4 regions of the Xanthomonas euroxanthea genome follow, and region 2 is predicted to be linked to each of the others. Evidence: predicted binding sites of a transcription regulator. Region 2 holds the regulator's gene; each other region holds the start of a gene.
The links. Region 2 encodes FliA, which starts transcription of late flagellar genes. Its sites were predicted from a motif close to TAAAGTTTNNCNNNCNNNGGCCGATAA; they were not measured.

Region 1 (4,611 bases), 170 kb from region 2:
AGCCAACAGCAGCGAACGGCGAGCAATCCCCTGCGTGGCGATGGTCAAGGGAATCGCCGCCATCAACGAGCCGATCGCATAGATCGTCACGGTCTGCCCCACCCAGGCTTCGGAGACCTGCAAGCCGTTTGCCATCTGCGGCAGCAAGCCTGCGGGTAGCGCTTCGGTGAGGATGGTGATGAACGCCGCCATGGCCAGTGCCAGCAGCGATGCCAGCGGCAGGCGGTCGTTGCGAGACGACCTCACTGCCCTGCTCCCACTGCCGCATATACCGCATCACTCAGATCGGTGACGAAGCGGCCCGACATGCCTTCGTAGAGATTGGTGAAGGCGACCACGCTCAATCCTGCCGCCCGGTCCACGCACCAGGAATGACCAAATGCTCCTTCACACCGCCAGCTACCTGCGGACTCGGGCGACGCGGCAAGCACAGGGTCACGCAAGACCGAGAAGCCCAGTCCAAAGCCAACGCCTGGTAGATCCGGCAGTGCAGCGCCATCTGTCTGATCGCGTGCCATCTCACCGCTCCGACCAGGCGCTGAGCGTCCAGTGCCTGTTGCACGACAGCTTCGATGCGAATGGATGACACGGCAGCGCCGAGGTCCGGATACCGTGGAGATGGGGGGAGTGGTCATGAGGAAACGGGTTGTCAGTGACGGGTGCGTGCAGGTTAGACAGCCCTTGATTGCAGAAAAACTGGGGTAGAGTTCCTGAGTGTACGGACGTGGATGTCCGTAATCAGGAATGCAGTGGAAAGTCTCAGCGGATTCGTGGTGTTCGTGCAGGTCGCCGAAACGCGTAGCTTCGTGGCGGCGGGCCGGCTATTGGGCGTCTCCGCCTCGGCGGTCGGCAAGCGCGTGGTGCGGCTGGAGGACAAGCTCGGCGTACGTCTGTTCCATCGCAGCACGCGCAGCGTCACGCTGACCGCCGAAGGCGCGCTGTTTCTGGAGCGCAGCCGCCGCATCCTTGCCGAGATCGAGGCTGCGGAGCTGGAACTGTCGCAGGCGGTCGCGACACCGCGCGGGCGCCTGCGCGTCAGCCTGCCGCTGGTCAGTTCGCTGATGCTGCCGGTGCTCGCTGAATTCATGCGGCAGTATCCCGAGATCGAACTGGACCTGGATTTCAGCGAACGGATGGTGGACGTGATCGAAGACGGCTTCGATGCGGTGGTGCGCACCGGCGAGCCGAGTGATTCGCGTCTGTCGGCCAGGCGCCTTGGCCGCTTCCAGATGATGTTGGTCGCCTCACCCGATTATCTCGCACAGCGCGGGATGCCACGTCTGCCAGGCGATCTGCTGCAGCATGCCTGCCTGCACTACCGCTCCCCGAACTCGGGAAAGCTGGAAACCTGGCCGCTGCGCCTGCGACGGCATGACACCGAGCTGGTGCTGCCCACTGCGATGATCTGCAACAACATCGAAACGCGCGTGCATTTCGCAGCACTGGGGCTGGGGATCGCCTGCCTGCCGGACTTTGCTATCGGCGATCTGCTTGCAGACGGACGCCTGCTGCCAGTGCTGGCGGATCACGTCGAGCGGACCGGCGTATTCAACGTGCTGTGGCCCGCAAGCAAGCATCCATCGCCGAAGGTACGCGCGTTTGTCGACTTTCTCAGTGCCCGCGTGTTCCCCAACGACACAGGCAAGCCGCGCAAGCGAGCCAGGCGATGAGGCGGCACGATTCGCGGCGTATCGGTACTGCAACGTGGCTCGCTCTGCACGCGGTACAAAGCGCTTTGAAGCAGACGACGCGATCTCCCGCACAGGGCTGTCTGCCGTGGTAGTCGTCTGATAAGACTACACAGAAGACAGAGCGCGGTATCGAGGCAAGCAACGTCAGCATTGTCATCTGGATATTCGCGGCGCCGCCAGTCGGTTTTTCCCTGACCTGCTTGAACGAAAATATCAGCTAAATGCGGGCTGGAGCGGAGGGTTTAAGTTTGCCTTTGTCGCGTCGTTATCACGTTGCCGAGGCATTCACGCGAACATCACGCGGTGCCGGCCGGTGCCACCCACTGGACATCAGGACGACCCGCATGACTGCTTATTTGCAACGCTATAACGTCGGCCGCCGTCTCGGCATCGCCTTCGGTGCCCTGATCCTGCTGTCGAGCCTGCTGGTGGCAACCGGCCTGGTCACCCTGGCCAACGCAAGGCAGCAATTCGATTTCATCGTGCTCGACCGCATGGCCAAGATCCAGATCGGCAACGGCATGCTGGATGCCAACTCATCGATCCTGATTGCGCTTGGCACCTATGCCATGGCCACCAGCGATGAACTCAACAACGAAGCGCTCACCACCATCAAGGCGCAGCGCCAGCGCTACAACGAGTTGCGGGCCAAGCTCGATACGCTGCCCAGCTCCGAGGAAGGTCGCAAGATTCGCACCGAGATGGACGAACGACGCGCGATCTCGGGCAAGATCAACGATCAGGTCATGGCGCTGGCCGCGCAAAACGACAATGCGCCCGCGCAGGCCTTGCTGAGCGAAAAAGCGCGCCCGGCGACGATGGCATGGCAGGACAAGATCCGCGAGCTGGTGACGCGACAGGAAAGCCAGAGCCAGCAAGCCTACGCAGACGCCGTGGCGTCGATGAATCGCGGCAAGCTGCTGATCATCTGCGGTGGCATTGCCGTGGTGGTGATCAGCAGCCTGCTCGCCTGGCTCATCACCCGCAGCCTGACCCAGCCGCTGGCACGCGCAACCCGGGCCGCAGAGGCAATTGCCAACGGCCAGTTGGACAATGACGTGGACAGTGATGCCAGGGATGAAGCCGGCCGGCTGCTGCGCGCCATGCGTGGCATGCAGACGCAGCTGCAATCCTTGCTCAGCGCGCAGAGCGACATGGCCAGGCGCCACGATGATGGCCAGACCAGTTTCCGCATCGATGCCACGGCGTTTCCTGGCGACTACGGCCGCATGGCCGGTGACACCAATACGCTGGTGGCTTCGCACCTGGCGGTGCAGGCGAACCTGGCACGCATCATGGGGCGCTATGCGATCGGCGACCTCAGCGAGAGCATGGAGCGCCTGCCCGGCGAAAAAGCCGTGCTGACGCAGACCATGGACGAGGTGAAGGCCAACCTGTCTGCGATGAACCACGAGATCAAGCAGCTGGCGCAATCTGCGGCCAATGGCGACTTCAGCGCACGTGGCGATGCCGAGCGTTTTCAATACGATTTCCATGTGATGGTCGATAGCCTCAACCAGCTCATGGCCACTGCCGACGGCAACCTGCAATCGCTGTCGTCGCTGCTGCAATCCATCGCCGCAGGCGATCTCACCGCACGGATGACCGGTGACTTCAAGGGCGTGTTCGCGCAGATGCGTGACGACGCCAACGCCACTGCCGCGCAGCTGGCGGAGATTGTCGGCCGCATCCAGCACTCTGCCGTGTCGATCAATGCCGCCGCCAGCGAAATCGCCGCCGGCAATCAGGACCTGTCGCAGCGGACCGAGCAGCAGGCCGCAAACCTGGAAGAAACCGCCGCCTCGATGGAAGAGCTGACCTCCAACGTGCGCCAGAATGCCGAACACGCCCGCCAGGCCAATCAGCTGGCGATCGGTGCGGCGGGCGTGGCGTCGCAAGGCGGCGAGATCGTGAGCAAGGTCGTGGGGACCATGGCCGGTATCGAGGCCTCGTCCAGGAAGATTGCCGACATCATCTCCGTCATCGACGGCATCTCGTTCCAGACCAACATCCTGGCCCTGAATGCGGCGGTGGAAGCAGCACGTGCCGGCGAGCAAGGCCGCGGCTTTGCCGTGGTGGCATCGGAAGTGCGGACGCTGGCCCAGCGCTCCACCGCGGCGGCGAAGGAGATCAAGAGCCTGATCGACGATTCGGTCGAGCGGGTCGCCGAAGGCTCGACGCTGGTGCATACGGCGGGCTCCACGATGGCCGAGATCGTGGCCAGCGTGCAGCGTGTGACCGACATCATGGGCGAGATCTCCGCGGCATCGCAGGAGCAGTCGGCCGGCATCGAACAGGTCAACACCACCGTGACGCAAATGGACGAAACCACGCAGCAGAACGCCGCGCTGGTGGAAGAAGCCACCGCGGCGGCACGCTCGATGGAAGAACAGGCCGTGCAGCTGACCCAGGCAGTGTCGGTGTTCAAGATCAGCGACGACGGTACACGCACCACGCGTCCGGCAACGCCGGTTGCGACACCGCCCCGCGTGATTGCTGGCCGCCCCGCCGTTGCTGTCAAAAATCCGCTACGCCAGGCACCTGCAGTCAACCGGCCGGTGGCCGCAGGCGCTGCGCACGATGCAAACGACTGGCAGGAGTTCTGATCGCGCACGTTGCAAACGGCCCGGCTCGTCCGGGCCGTTTGCGTTTGGGGGATCGAACCTGCGGCCAACGCGCCAGGCGATGCAATCCAGACGTGAGGATGTGCCCAGGCAGAACGCTGCCTGTCATCCCAGCTGCGCGCGCGCCGCATCCAGGGTGGTCATGATCTGGATCACTTCGTCCAGTGGATGGAGCGGCGATTCCGTGCGCCCTTCCCCGATGTAACGCGCGGCGGCTGTCGCTTGCCACGACAGGCCTGCGTAGCCGGTGACGCCGGTTGGGTCCCTCCACACCGCCGGCGTGCTGGCGTGGTCGT
Region 2 (4,611 bases):
CCGCCGATACCGGTACGAGCCAGCGCCAGCGCATTGCCAGCGCTGCCGAAGACATGATCGCCGCGATGGCGCTGCGCCAGCCGGTCAACGTGCCGCGTCAGGCCCCGGTCGCCGCACCGGTCCGTACCGCCGCCGTCCCCTCGCCCGCCGCCCAGGCCCTGGCCCGCGCCGTTGCGGTGTCCGCCGCACCGCGCCAGGAACACGCGTTGTCGGCGGTGCCGGAACAACTGTTCGCCGACTTCCTGACCACCGCCCCGGTGCAGCGCGCCGCCGTGCAGGCCGCCCCGGTGCAGGCGCCGACGCCGATCATGGCCGCCGCCGCCGCCCCTGTGCAGGCCGGCTACGACCAGGACGAAGACGCGCTGGCCGACGACGCCGACTTCGACCTGGACGCGCTGCCGCAGATCCTGCCGCCGGCCGCGTTGCCGCCGCTGGTGGCCGCCCCGCCGGCGCTGGCCGCGGTGCCGGCCGCCGCCGTCCCGGCGCCGCAGAACGACGAAGAACTCAAGCAGTTGCGCGGCGAGCTGGCGCTGATGCGGCAGATGATCGAGCGCGAGATGAACCGCCTCACCGACGAGCGCCTGCGCGGCTCACCGGTGCGTGCGCAGGCCCTGGAGCTGATGGACGACTATGGCTTCGACGCCGGCCTGATCCGCGATGTGGCGCTGCAGATCCCGGCCGATACCGAATTGCACCGCGGCCGCGGGCTGATGCTGGGCCTGCTGTCCAAGCGCCTGCCGGTGGCCCCGGTCGACCCGCTGGAACGCGGCGGCGTGATCGCCCTGGTCGGCCCGACCGGTGCCGGCAAGACCACCACCATCGCCAAGCTGGCGCAGCGCTTCGCCGCCCAGCACGCCCCGCGCGACGTGGCCCTGGTCACCACCGACACCCAGCGCGTCGGCGGCCGCGAGCAGCTGCACAGCTACGGCCGTCAGCTCGGCATCGCCGTGCACGAGGCCGACAGCGCCGAGAGCCTGCTGGAACTGCTCGAGCGCCTGCGCGACTACAAGCTGGTGCTGATCGACACCGCCGGCATGGGCCAGCGCGACCGCGCCCTGGCCGCCCAGCTGAACTGGCTGCGCGCCGCGCACCAGGTCACCTCGCTGCTGGTGCTGCCTGCCAACGCGCACTTTTCCGACCTCGACGAGGTCGTGCGCCGCTTCGCCCACGCCAAGCCCCAGGGCGTGGTGCTGACCAAACTTGACGAGACCGGCCGCTTCGGTAGTGCGCTGTCGGTCGTCGTCGATCACCAAATGCCCATCACCTGGGTGACTGACGGACAGCGGGTCCCCGACGACCTGCACCGCGCCAATGCCGCCAGTCTCGTTCTTCGCCTTGAAGATTTGCGGCGCGCTGCCGATAAGCCCTGTACTCCGGAGCACAACCATGCAGTCGCGTGAATACGCCAAGCTGACCAACGCCTTCCCCCTGTCGGCGACCCGTCCCGAGCCTTTGGGCCCGGTGCGCACCATTGCCGTGACCGGTGGCAAGGGCGGCGTGGGCAAAACCAACATCTCCGCCAACCTGGCCGTGGCGCTGGCCGACATGGGCAAGCGCACCCTGCTGCTGGACGCCGACCTGGGCCTGGCCAACCTGGACGTGGTGCTGGGCCTGTCGCCCAAGTACACCCTGGCCGACCTGATCGCCGGCCGCTGCACGCTGGACGAGGTGATCATCGAAGGTCCCGGCGGCGTGCTGGTGGTCCCGGCCGCCTCCGGTCGCCGCCACATGGCCGAACTGGCCCCGGCCCAGCACATCGGCCTGGTCAACGTGTTCTCCGAACTGGAACGCGACCTGGACGTGATGGTCATCGACACCGCCGCCGGCATCACCGACAGCGTGCTGACCTTCTGCCAGGCCGCCCAGGACACCGTGGTGGTGGTCTGCGACGAGCCGGCCTCGATCACCGACGCCTACGCGCTGATCAAGGTGCTCTCGCGCGAACGCGGCGTGGACCGCCTGCAGATCATCGCCAACATGGTGCGCGACCCCAACGAAGGCCGCCTGCTGTACGACAAGCTGTCGCGGGTCTGCGAAAAATTCCTCGGCGACGTGTCGCTGAACTACCTCGGCCACGTGCCGCAGGACGACTGGTTGCGCCTGTCGGTACAGCGCCAGCAACCGGTCATCAAGGCCTACCCCGCCAGTCCGTCGGCGCAGGCCATTGCAGAAATCGCTCGCCGTACCTCGCGCTGGCAGGCCCCGACCGTGTCCCGCGGCAACGTCGAATTCTTCGTCGAACGCATCATCCAACGGGGAGTGGCCGCATGAGCACCGCTACCGCAACCACGGCCACCGCGCAGTACCGTGCCGTGCAGCGCAACAACGCCAATGACATCGTCACCCAGCACGCCGACCTGGTGCGCCGCATCGCCCACCATCTGGCCGCGCGCCTGCCGGCGAGCGTGGAAGTGGACGACCTGATCCAGGCCGGCATGATCGGCCTGATCGAAGCCTCGCGCAGTTACGATTCCGAGCAGGGCGCCTCGTTCGAGACCTATGCCTCGATCCGCATCCGCGGCTCGATGATCGACGAGATCCGCCGTGGCGACTGGGTGCCGCGCTCGGTGCACCGACGCGCACGCGATGCCGCCGCGGCCGTGCGCAAGATTGAGCAGCACACCGGCCGCGCAGCCGCCGCCACCGAAGTGGCCGCCGCGATGGAGATGCCGCTGCCGGACTACCTGCGTCTGATGGAAGATGCCGCCCGCGGCCAGGTGCTGAGCCTGGAGTCGCGGATCGAGGATCACGGCGAGCTGGACACCACCGCCAAGGGTGGCCCCAATCCGCAGCAGATGATGGAGCGCGGCGAGTTCGGCCGCGAGCTGGGCAAGGCCATCGGCCAGTTGCCCGAGCGCGAGCAGCTGGTGCTGTCGCTGTACTACGAACAGGAATTGAACCTGAAAGAAATCGGCGCCGTGCTCGGTGTCAGCGAATCGCGCGTGTGCCAGATCCATGGCCAGGCGGTGGTGCGTCTGCGCGGCCGCCTCAAGGTCTTCGAACTGGCCGATGCCGGTGTCGAAATTGACGAATGATTTTTTCGCGTATTTTTTAGTGTTAGGAGCTTGATGTGAACAAGAACATGCGGATTTTGATCGTGGACGACTTCTCGACGATGCGGCGCATCGTCAAGAATCTGTTGGGCGATCTTGGCTTCACCAATACCGCAGAGGCCGAAGACGGCAACAGCGCATTGGCGGCGTTGCGGGCTGGCCCGTTCGATTTCGTGGTCACCGACTGGAACATGCCCGGCATGACCGGCATCGACCTGCTGCGCAACATCCGCGCCGACGCCAAGCTCAAGCACCTGCCGGTGATGATGGTGACCGCCGAAGCCAAGCGCGAGCAGATCATCGAAGCGGCCCAGTGCGGCGTGAACGGCTACATCATCAAGCCGTTCACCGCGCAGACGCTGGAAGAGAAGCTGGGCAAGGTGTTCGAACGTCTGGCGGCGACCGCCTGATGAACGCCACCGTGGACACCAATGCCGAACGCGCCGCGTTGATCGACCGCCTGCAGGGCGCGCTCGATGCACTGGAAAGCGGTGACGAAGCTGCGTGGAAGCGCGAGGTCGACCACCTCGCCGCCCTGCGCACGCGCCCGATGATGCAGGGCCTGAGCCGGCTTGCGCGCGAACTCGGCCAGGCGCTGGGCGAGTTGCCCACCGTGCCCGAGGAAGCCGGCGAGCTGGACGATGCGTGTTCGCGCCTGGACCACGTGGTGGAGATGACCGAGAAGGCCAGCCATCGCACGCTGGATCTGGTCGAGGAATGCCGTGAGCTGGCCAACCAGCTACGCGACGGTGGGCTCAATCAGGACCAGGGCGCGCTGATGGACAAGATGCGCCACAACCTGACCGAGCTGTCGCTGGCGCAGAGCTACCAGGACCTGAGCGGGCAGATCATCCGTCGCGTGGCCGGCATCGTCCGGCGCGTGCACGAGGGCTTCGGTGCGCTCGGCCTGCCGCCGAAGAATCCAGAGCCGAAGAAAGACGACGGCGGTCTTGCCGGTCCTGCAGTCAAGGGCCTGGACCGTCACGCGGTGTCGCAGGACGACGCCGATGACCTGCTGTCCGGATTGGGGTTGTAACCATGAGTGCTGTTCCAGACGATATTGCTGCCGATTTCATCGTCGAGGCCCAGGAAATCCTGGACCGCCTCGGCGAACAGCTGGTGTCGCTGGAACAGGCACCTGACGAAGCCGACCAGCTGAACGCGGTGTTCCGCGGCTTCCACACGCTCAAGGGCGGCGCCGGCTTTCTGGCGATCAAGCCGATGGTCGAGCTCTGCCACGCCGCCGAGGAAACCCTGGGCATGGCGCGCTCCGGCCAGGCGGTGTTGCAGGCGCATCACTTCGATGCCGCGCAGCAGTCGCTGGATTACCTGCAGGCCATGCTGGATGCAATGGGCTCGGGCGAAGCCGTGCCGCATGCACCGGCCTCGCTGATTGCGCAGTTCGATGCCAAGAGCGGCCCGCCGGCGGTCAAGGCCGCGCCCAAGGCCGCCGCCGCAGCGCCCGCACCCGACGACGCACATGGCGCCGCTGCGCCCGGCGCCAAGGCCGCGCCCAAGGCGGCGGCCAAGGGAGCCGACGCCGAGCAGACCGTGCGCG
Region 3 (4,611 bases), 1.3 Mb from region 2:
GTCTATGCCGTGGTGATCGCCGTGCTCGGTGCGGTGCTTGCCTACGAGGGCGGCCGCCTGGTCGCCGTCGGTGGTTCCTGGTATTACCTGCTGGCGGGCATCGGCCTGTTCCTGGCCGGCGTGTTGCTGGCACTGGGCAAGCGTGCCGGCCTGTGGCTGTTTGGTGCGACGCTGGCGGCCACCATCGCCTGGGCGCTGTGGGAAGTGGGCCTGGATGGCTGGGGTCTGGTCCCGCGTCTGGCCTGGCTATCGGTGCTGGGGCTGGTGCTGCTGCCGTTCTGGGGCGTGGCCCGTCGCCGCATGCAGCCGTTGTCGGGGCTGGGCTATGTGCTGGTGACCGGCGTGCTGCCGATCCTGGGTGCGACGCTGATCCTGTGGCCGTTGCTGGCACCGCGCAATGTCGAACTGGCCGATGCCTCCAAGCTGCCGGCCGAGAACGCGACGCCCTTCAGCCGCGGCAACGTACCCAGCCCGGACGGCAACGTCGCGGCCAATCACGATGCCAGCAACTGGACCGCGTATGCCGGCTCCAACCTGTCCAACCATTACACCCCCGGCGCGCAGATCACCCCGGAAAACGCCAAGGATCTGAAGGTGGCCTGGGAGTTCCATACCGGCGACCTGAAGCCGGCCGGCTCCAAGCTGGGCTATGCCTTCCAGAACACCCCGCTCAAGGTCGGCGACCTGCTCTACATCTGCACTCCGACCCAGAAAGTGATCGCGGTGGAAGCGGCCAACGGCAAGGAGCGCTGGCGCTTCGATCCGCAGACCAATCCGAAGGCGATGGCCGGCGTTGCCGCCACCACCTGCCGCGGCGTGTCGTACTACCAGGCGCCGCAAGGCACCGCCGAGTGCCCGACGCGGATCTTCTGGCCGATGGTCGATGGCCGCCTTGGCGCGCTGGACGCGCAGACCGGCAAGCTGTGCACCAGCTTCGGCACCAACGGCTTTGTCGATCTCAACGCCGGCACCGGCAACACCAAGCCGGGCTTCGTCGGCCCGACCTCCCCGCCGGTGGTGATGCGCGGCGTGGTGATCCAGCCCACCGGCCAGGTCCGCGACGGCCAGGAAGGCGATGCGCCGTCGGGCGTGGTGCGCGGCTTCGATGCGCTCACCGGCCAGCTGCGCTGGGCCTGGGACCTGGGCAACCCGGCGATTACCGCCGAGCCGCCGGCCGGGCAGACCTACACCCGTTCGACCCCGAACGTGTGGTCGCTGATGTCCGCCGACGACGAGCTGGGCCTGGTCTATCTGCCGACCGGCAATGCCTCGGGTGATTTCTTCGGCAAGGGCCGCACCCCGCAGGATGAGGAATACACCGCTTCGCTGGTTGCCGTGGATGCGGCCACCGGCAAGGAGCGTTGGCACTTCCGCACCGTCAACCACGACCTGTGGGATTACGACATCGGCCCGCAGCCGAACCTGGTCGATTGGCCGGTGGCCGGTGGCGGTACCCGCCCGGCGGTGATCCAGGCCACCAAGTCCGGCCAGGTGTTCGTGCTGGACCGCGCCACCGGTGCACCGCTCATGCCGGTCAAGCAGATCGCCGTGCCGCAGGGCACCGATCACGGCGACTGGACCGCGGCCACGCAGCCGATCTCGCCGGGCATGCCCAATACCGTGGGCGCGCCGAGCCGTGACTACGAAACCATTATCGAATCCGATGCCTGGGGCATGACCCCGTTCGACCAGCTGGCCTGCCGCATCCAGTTCAAGCAGCTGCGCTACGAAGGCATGTTCACCCCGCCGACCCTGCAAGGCTCGCTGGCCTTCACCGGCAACCACGGCGGCATCAACTGGGGCGGCGTCTCGGTCGATCTGCAGCGCGGCATCATGGTGATGAACAGCAATCGCCTGCCCTACACCCTGCAGGTCTACACCCGCGAGAAGATGAATGAGCTGGGCGTGGTATCGGTGTTCGACGGCAAGAGCAAGACGCCCGGCTACATGGCGCAGAAGGGTCTGGCCTACGGCGCCCGCAAGGAGCCGTGGATGTCGCCGCTCAACACGCCGTGCGTGGCACCGCCGTGGGGCTACATCTCCGGCGTGGACCTGCGCACCCAGCAGGTGATCTGGCGCCGTCCGCTGGGCACCGGTTACGACCAGGGCCCGATGGGCATCCCGTCCAAGACCAAGTTCGAGATCGGCACGCCCAACAACAGCGGCTCGCTGGCCACCGCCGGCGGCGTGACCTTCATCGGCGCGTCCCTGGATGATTTCATGCGCGGCTTCGACACCCGCACCGGCAAGCAGGTCTGGGAGACCCGCGTGCCGGCTGGCCCGCAGGCCGCGCCGCTGAGCTACACCATCGACGGCAAGCAGTACATCGTGGCCGCAGTGGGCGGACACGACCGCATGGAAACCAAGTCGGGCGACAGCGTGATCGCCTGGGCGCTGCCGGACGAGGCAGGCGCCAAGCCGGCGAAGTAAGCCGGTGTAGCGTCAGCTAGTTAGGTATCGATAGACCGGCCATCGTGAGATGGCCGGTTTTTTTTTGGGGATTGGGGAATCGGGAATCGGGAATCGGGAAAAGCGTCTTCCTGTCGCTGTTTGGGCTGGGCTGGGCCTGTGGGTCGCCTGATTCCCCGATTCTCCATTCCGCTCTTCGATGTCTATTCGTGGCGTTTCGCTGATCTGGGTCTGTAGGGCATCCGACTCCCTATTTCCCGATTCCCGATTCCCTATTCCCGATTCCCTATTCCCGATTCCCTATTCCCGATTCCCGATTCCCGATTCCCGATTCCCGATTCTCCATTCCCGGTTCCCGCGCCTTGATGTGTATTCGTGGCGTGGCGCTGCGGCCAGTCTTGGTCACAGGCACGCGATCAAATGGCGTGGAGTCCAGGTCTACGAAGTGTTGACGGCAGCCATCAATATTTCACGTTGAATTTACAATTTGGAGGCAGGTGTCTAGTGACACCTCACGGCTCTGCGGTGTACCGGGCGGCACTGAAACCGCTTCCAAATCAACTACATCGGGGTTTTCAGGGGTACGGCCGACAGATTCCGACAAACGGCAATTTCACGCCGTCATGATTCGGGCTCGTCCGCCGATACCCCATAGCAGCCCATGCAGTGCAGGACAGCGCTCCTCACTCCGAATCACTCCGTTGGACTCAGCCTATGTCGCCCTCATTCGATGCCACTGCCGTCTCCCGCCCGCCTTCCGGCCGGAGCCTCGCGCGTCTCACCAGGGCCACATGGCTGCCTGCCGCTGCACAGATCGGGCTGCTGGCCTTGCTCACGCTCTACGCCGCAACGCTGCTGCCCGGCGGCGCCTGGGCCGGGTTGGCGCGCCTGCTGCCGGCGCTGCTGGTGCTGGGCGCGGCAAGTGCGGGGTTGTGGTGGTGGTCGCGCCGCCGCAACGTCGCGCAACTGGAACAGGCCGTCGGCACGGTGACGGCCATCGGTGACGGGCACTTCCAGCGCCTGGACCTGCGCAACGCCGCCGGCGAGCTCGCGCCGTTGCTGCATGCGCTGCAGGCAACCCAGGACAGGCTGGCCATCCGCCTGGATGTGATGGAACAGGGCCTGCGCCACGGCCAGTTCGTGATCAAGGCGCTGGACGACCTGGACACCATGATCCGCATCGCCGACGACGATGGCCAGGTGCTGTTTGCCAACCGCAAGCTGCTGGCGATGCTCAAGCTGATCGAGCCGGATGTGCAGAGCTTCCGCCCCGGCTTCCATGCCGAAGGGTTCGTCGGCGGCAGCATCGGCGACATCTATCCCGACAGCCAGGCCGCGATCGACCGCATGCGTGCATTGACCGCCTCCAAGGCGGTGCGCGCGCCGTTCTTCGGCCGCCAGATCGACTTCGTCTACAGCCCGATCATCGCCGCCGATGGCGCCAGGCTGGGCACCATCGCACAGTGGGTGGACGTCACCGCGCAGGTCGACGCCGAGCAGACGCTGATCCAGATCATCGATGCCGCCGCGGCCGGCGATTTCAGCCGGCGCATGCAGATCGACGGCATGGACGGCGTACTGCTGTCGCTGGCCCAGGGCATCAACCGCATCTACGACTCGGTGGAAACCCACCTGGCCGCGTTGGCGCGCGTGATCGGTGCCCTGGCCGACGGCGACCTCACCCAGCGCGTGGACGGCGATGCGCACGGCATCTTTGCGCGCCTGCGCGACGACACCAACCAGACCGTGACCCGTCTGACCGAGATCATCGGCGGTATCCAGATCGCATCGGACACGATCCGCCGCGCGGCGATGGAAATCGCCGCCGGCAACACCGACCTGTCCGAGCGCACCGAGCAGCAGGCCGCCAATCTGGAAGAAACCGCCAGCTCCATGGAGGAACTCACCTCCACCGTGAAGCAGAACGCCGACAGCGCGCTGCAGGCCAACCGGCTGGTGGTGGGCACCGGCGAAGTGGCGCAGAACGGCGGCCAGGTGATGGACGCTGTGGTGTCCACCATGGGCCAGATCAGCACCGCCTCGCGCAAGATCGGCGAGATCATCGGCGTCATCGACGGCATCGCCTTCCAGACCAATATCCTGGCGCTCAATGCCGCAGTGGAAGCCGCCCGCGCTGGCGAGCAGGGCCGCGGCTTTGCGGTGGTCGCCTCGGAGGTGCGCGCCCTGGCGCGGCGCTCGGCC
Region 4 (4,611 bases), 1.9 Mb from region 2:
TGCCGATGCATTGTCGAGTGCCGCTGCTGCTTCGAGGCTTGCTCGCGTCTTCGTCGTGCTGCCGCTGCACGCTCGCATGGCCACGCATGCAGCTGCCAACGCACCTGCCATTCCTACACCAGGATCACCCGATGACCCCGAGCGCCGTGACACCTGCACCCTTCGTACTGGAACGCATGACGCCGTTCCAGTGGAGGGCGGTGGCGGTGTGCGTGTTGCTGACCATGCTCGATGGTTTCGATGTGATGGCGATGGCCTTCACCGCCCCACATGTGTCGGCGCAATGGCAGTTGTCGGGCAAGCTGCTCGGGGCCTTGTTCAGTGCCGGATTGGTTGGCATGGCGGCGGGTTCGTTGCTGCTGGCGCCGCTGGCCGATCGCATCGGGCGGCGCGCGACGATCCTGGCCTGCCTGGCGATACTGACCGTGGGCATGGGCGCCTCGGCGCTGGCCACCGGCGTGTGGCAACTCGGCGCGTTGCGTGCGTTCACCGGCATCGGCATCGGCGGCATGCTGGCCTGCGTTGCGGTCATCGCTGCCGAGTATTCCACCGCCCGGTGGCGCAGCACGGCATTGGCGCTGCAGGCCACCGGTTACCCGATCGGCGCGACGCTGGGCGGCGCAATCGCGGCGTTGCTGTTGCAGCAATGGTCCTGGCACGCGGTGTTTGTGCTCGGTGCGCTCGGGTCGCTGCTGTGCGTGCCCTTGGTGCTGGCGTTTTTGCCCGAGTCGCTGGATTTTTTGATCGCGCGGCGCCCGCCCGGTGCAGCCGCACGCTTCAATGCGGTGCTCGCACGCATGGGCATGCCGCCGCATGCGGTACTGCCGTCACCGCCGCAGATTCCCAATCGGGCGCAGGGCTATGCGGCCCTGTTCGTACCGGCATTGCGGCGGCAGTCGCTGTTGATCGCGCTGGCGTTCTTTCTGCTGATGTTCGCGTTCTATTTCGTACTCAGCTGGACCCCGAAGCTGCTGGTCGTGGCCGGCTTGTCGGCGGCGCAGGGTGTAACCGGTGGTGTCTTGTTGAATCTGGGCGGCATTGCCGGCGGGGCGGTCTTCAGCGCATTGGCCGCACGTGCGCGCCTGTCGCGGCTGACCGCCGGCGCGCTGGGGATCTCGGCGCTGGCGCTGCTGGCCTTTGGCCTCTACAACACCGTGCTGAGCTGGGCGTTTGCCACGGCGGTGCTGAGCGGCGCGGCGCTGTTTGCCGCCATCGCCGGGCTGTATGCGGTGGCGCCGGTGGTCTTCACGGCGGCGGTGCGTTCCACCGGCATGGGCTGGGCGATCGGGGTGGGCCGCTTCGGCGCGATCGCCTCGCCGCTGTGCGTGGGCCTGCTGGTGGACGCGGGCTGGTCGCCGGCGGCCCTGTACCTGGCCTGCAGCGTGCCGTTGCTGCTTGCGGCCATCGCCGTGCTGGGCATGCGCCTGCCGGCGCGCTGAACTGCCCGGCTGGCGGTTGTCACGCAGCCGAGCGAGGTCGACCGGGCCAAAGAAATGCTGCGCACTGCCGATACCCCGACAGACCCTCCATCGTTGTGGCGGGCTCTTCCGCGGACCATTTGCAGATCAGCGCCGGCATGCTCAGAACCATCGACTCCGATCAACTCCGCCCCGGCATGTATGTCTACAAGCTGCTGGGCGCGTGGGTGCACCATCCGTTCTGGAAGACCTCGTTCCTGGTCGATTCGGATGACGTGGAGAAGATCCATGGCAGCCGGATCGAGCAACTGGTAATCGATACCGCGCGTGGCCTGGATCTGGAAACGGCGGCGCCGGACGCAACCAGTCCGGAGCCCGAGCCGGCGGCACCATCACCATCACCATCACCGACGCCCGAACCGCCCACCGCCACGCGCACCGCGCGCACCAACAGCGTCACCGCGCAGGTCGGCATCGAGTCCGAAGTGGTGCGCGCACGCAAGATCTTCGAAGACGGGCGCGACACGGTCGAGGCGATGTTCCGCGATGTGCGGCTTGGACGTACCGTCGACACCGAGGCGGCGATGCCGCTGGTGGAAGCCATCAACGAGTCGGTCCTGCGGCATCCGCAGGCCCTGATCAGCGTAGCGAGGCTCAAGACCGCCGACGACTACACCTATCTGCATTCGATGGCGGTGGCCGGCCTGATGAGCGGGCTGGCGCGCCAGCTCGGCTTGCCCGAAGGGCAGGTCGTCGAGGCGGCCATGGGCGGCCTGCTGCACGACATGGGCAAGGCGGTGACGCCGCTGGACATCCTCAACAAGCCGGGCAAGCTCACCGACGACGAAATGGAGGTCATGCGCCAGCATCCGCTGGATGGCCATCGCCTGCTGGTGGCCGGCGGCGTGCAGAACGCGGTGGTGCTGGAGATCGCGCTGCACCATCACGAGAAAATGGACGGCAGCGGCTACCCGAATCGGCTGGTGGGCGAGAACATCGCGCTGATGTCGCGGATGGGTGCGGTGTGCGATGTGTACGACGCCATCAGCTCCGACCGCCCCTACAAGCGCGGCTGGGATCCGGCCGAATCGCTCAAGCGCATGGCGTCGTGGCAGGGGCATTTCGACCCGGTGGTGTTCCAGGCCTTCGTGCGCCGGCTGGGGATTTATCCGGTCGGCTCGCTGGTGCGGCTGGAGTCGCAGAAACTGGCGGTGGTGATCGAGCAGACCGCCGATGCGCTGCTCAAGCCCAAGGTCCGCGTGTTCTATTCGGCCAAGTTGCGCAGCCATGTGCTGGTGCAGGACATCGATCTGTCGCGGCCGGATTGCCAGGACCGCATCGCACAGATGGAAAGCCCCACCGACTGGGGCTTCCGCGACCTCGAGAAGCTATGGTTGCCGTAATCGGTAATTCGTAACCCGTAGGCCACCAGTTAGCAGTTGGCCTAGCTGGCACGCAGATGCATCGAGCGAGCGCCACGCCAGTTGAGGAATCCCGCTGGGTGATTGGGCTGGATGCGCAAGCGTCGCGTGGTGACAACCGCTGCGTTGTCCTCGTGCTTGCCGCCACCGCTGCCAGGCCCGGTGGACCGCACGCACCCGTGCCCGGCGCGCCGGCCGCAAGCCGGTTGCCGCACCACCACCAGGCGCATTGGTCAGCCTGGCGAGCGCGACCATGCTGCGCTGCAGCTTGGCAATGTAGTTATGATCCATAACTATTACGGAACGCAATCACTTGCCGACCTGGAACCCATGTCTCAGCCGTGCCTGGATGACCGTCGCTTCCCACACCTGCCTGCCGCCGCAGACGGCCGCCCTGTGCTGGCGCTGGACTGGCACCTGCATGCTGTGGCTCGCCTGCACGACGTGGCCAAGCCCCCCTCGGCATGCCTGAGCGCGTCTACAATGCAGCTCACGCCGCGGACCGGCGTTGCGGGCGGTGTGCGTTGCGCGCACCGGTCCGCCCGTCGTCTTCGCTGCGAGAACCGTCATGTCCGTCACTGCCAATGCCGCCCTGCCGCCGGATGCCGTCACCACGGTGGATCAGGCGCGCCTGCTGCGGCTGCTGGGCTACCGCATCACCCGCACCGAGTTGCTGGTGCGGCGGATGTTTCAGGACTGCGTGGCAGCGTTCGATCTCAAGCCGGTGGACTTCTCGCTGCTGATGCTGGTGGATGGCAACCCGGGCATCAACCAACGCCAGATCGGCGATGTGCTGCACGTGTCGGCGCCCAACCTGGCGATCGTGGTGGCACGCCTGGTCAAGCGCCGCCTGCTGCGGCAGGTGCGGGGACGCCAGGACCGACGCATGCAGCACCTGTCGCTGACCACCGCCGGTGTGACCCTGCTGAGCGCCGCCGAGGCCGAAGTGCTGCGGATGGAACAGCAACTCAGCGTGGTGCTTGGCAGCAGCGAGGCGCCGTTGCTGCGCGCGCTCGACCGGCTGGACCGTCTGGACACCGCCTGATCCGCAGCTGCCGTGCAGGCGCACGGCCCGCTTTCCACCTGGCCTTTGCACGCGCCGTCGCCGGCGTGTCGATCGCGCCTGCCTGACCGTTGTTCCGCCGCAGTGTCCGCTGTCCCTCCCCGTGCTGGAGATGTTTGCAGTGAACTATCGATCGGTCCTGTCTGGGTTGTCTTCCCGCGCGTCGGGGCTGCGCCGCGCAGCGCTTGCCATGGTGGCGCTGCTTGCTGCCGGCACCGCCGGGGCGCAGAACCTGCCGCAGAGTACGACGCTGACCAACGGCATCAATACCGGCGGTACCAGCTACCTGGACGGCTTCACCCGCACCACGCCCGGCTGGGCGGTGATCACCTATCTGCGTCAGAGCTCACTGGATGCGATCAAGGATTCCCGCGGCAACGACGTGCCGGTGTTCGATCGCCCGCGCATCGATTCGACCCTGCTGCTGACCCAGGTCGCCTATGTCACGCCGTACAAGCTCTTTGGCGGCGCGGTTGGCATCAACACGCTGCTTCCGCTGATCAACCTGGATGCCTCGTTCGGGCGCAACAGCATTGCCAGCTTGCGCGACAACGGCGCCGGTGTGGGTGACCTGACCTTTGGCCCCTATCTGCAGATGCTGCCGGTGATCCGCAATGGCAGGCCGGTGTTTTCGCAGCGTTTCGAAATCAATGCGATCGCGCCGACCGGCAAGTTCGACCGCGACCGCGACCTCAATCAGGGTGCCGGC

Region 1: a site for FliA is predicted at 1,934-1,960, ahead of H7A86_RS10725 (methyl-accepting chemotaxis protein). Genes of this name have one in related genera too.
Region 3: a site for FliA is predicted at 3,031-3,057, ahead of H7A86_RS15455 (methyl-accepting chemotaxis protein). Genes of this name have one in related genera too.
Region 4: a site for FliA is predicted at 1,487-1,513, ahead of H7A86_RS01790 (HD-GYP domain-containing protein). Genes of this name have one in related genera too.

Annotation. Positions count from the first base shown of each region.
Region 1 is NZ_LR861803.1:2,535,950-2,540,560, reverse strand. Features, by position in the region: gene H7A86_RS10740 (MFS transporter) at 1-192, opposite strand, end outside; gene H7A86_RS10735 (hypothetical protein) at 243-518, opposite strand; gene H7A86_RS10730 (LysR family transcriptional regulator) at 729-1,670, shown strand; gene H7A86_RS10725 (methyl-accepting chemotaxis protein) at 2,036-4,297, shown strand; gene H7A86_RS10720 (Gfo/Idh/MocA family protein) at 4,421-4,611, opposite strand, start outside.
Region 2 is NZ_LR861803.1:2,368,690-2,373,300, reverse strand. Features, by position in the region: gene flhF (flagellar biosynthesis GTPase FlhF) at 1-1,400, shown strand, start outside; gene H7A86_RS10060 (MinD/ParA family protein) at 1,387-2,271, shown strand; gene H7A86_RS10055 (RNA polymerase sigma factor FliA) at 2,268-3,035, shown strand; gene cheY (chemotaxis response regulator CheY) at 3,071-3,463, shown strand; gene H7A86_RS10045 (protein phosphatase CheZ) at 3,463-4,089, shown strand; gene H7A86_RS10040 (chemotaxis protein CheA) at 4,092-4,611, shown strand, end outside.
Region 3 is NZ_LR861803.1:3,688,993-3,693,603, forward strand. Features, by position in the region: gene H7A86_RS15450 (glucose/quinate/shikimate family membrane-bound PQQ-dependent dehydrogenase) at 1-2,430, shown strand, start outside; gene H7A86_RS15455 (methyl-accepting chemotaxis protein) at 3,124-4,611, shown strand, end outside.
Region 4 is NZ_LR861803.1:420,816-425,426, forward strand. Features, by position in the region: gene H7A86_RS01785 (MFS transporter) at 132-1,439, shown strand; gene H7A86_RS01790 (HD-GYP domain-containing protein) at 1,577-2,821, shown strand; gene H7A86_RS01795 (MarR family winged helix-turn-helix transcriptional regulator) at 3,408-3,884, shown strand; gene H7A86_RS01800 (SphA family protein) at 4,006-4,611, shown strand, end outside.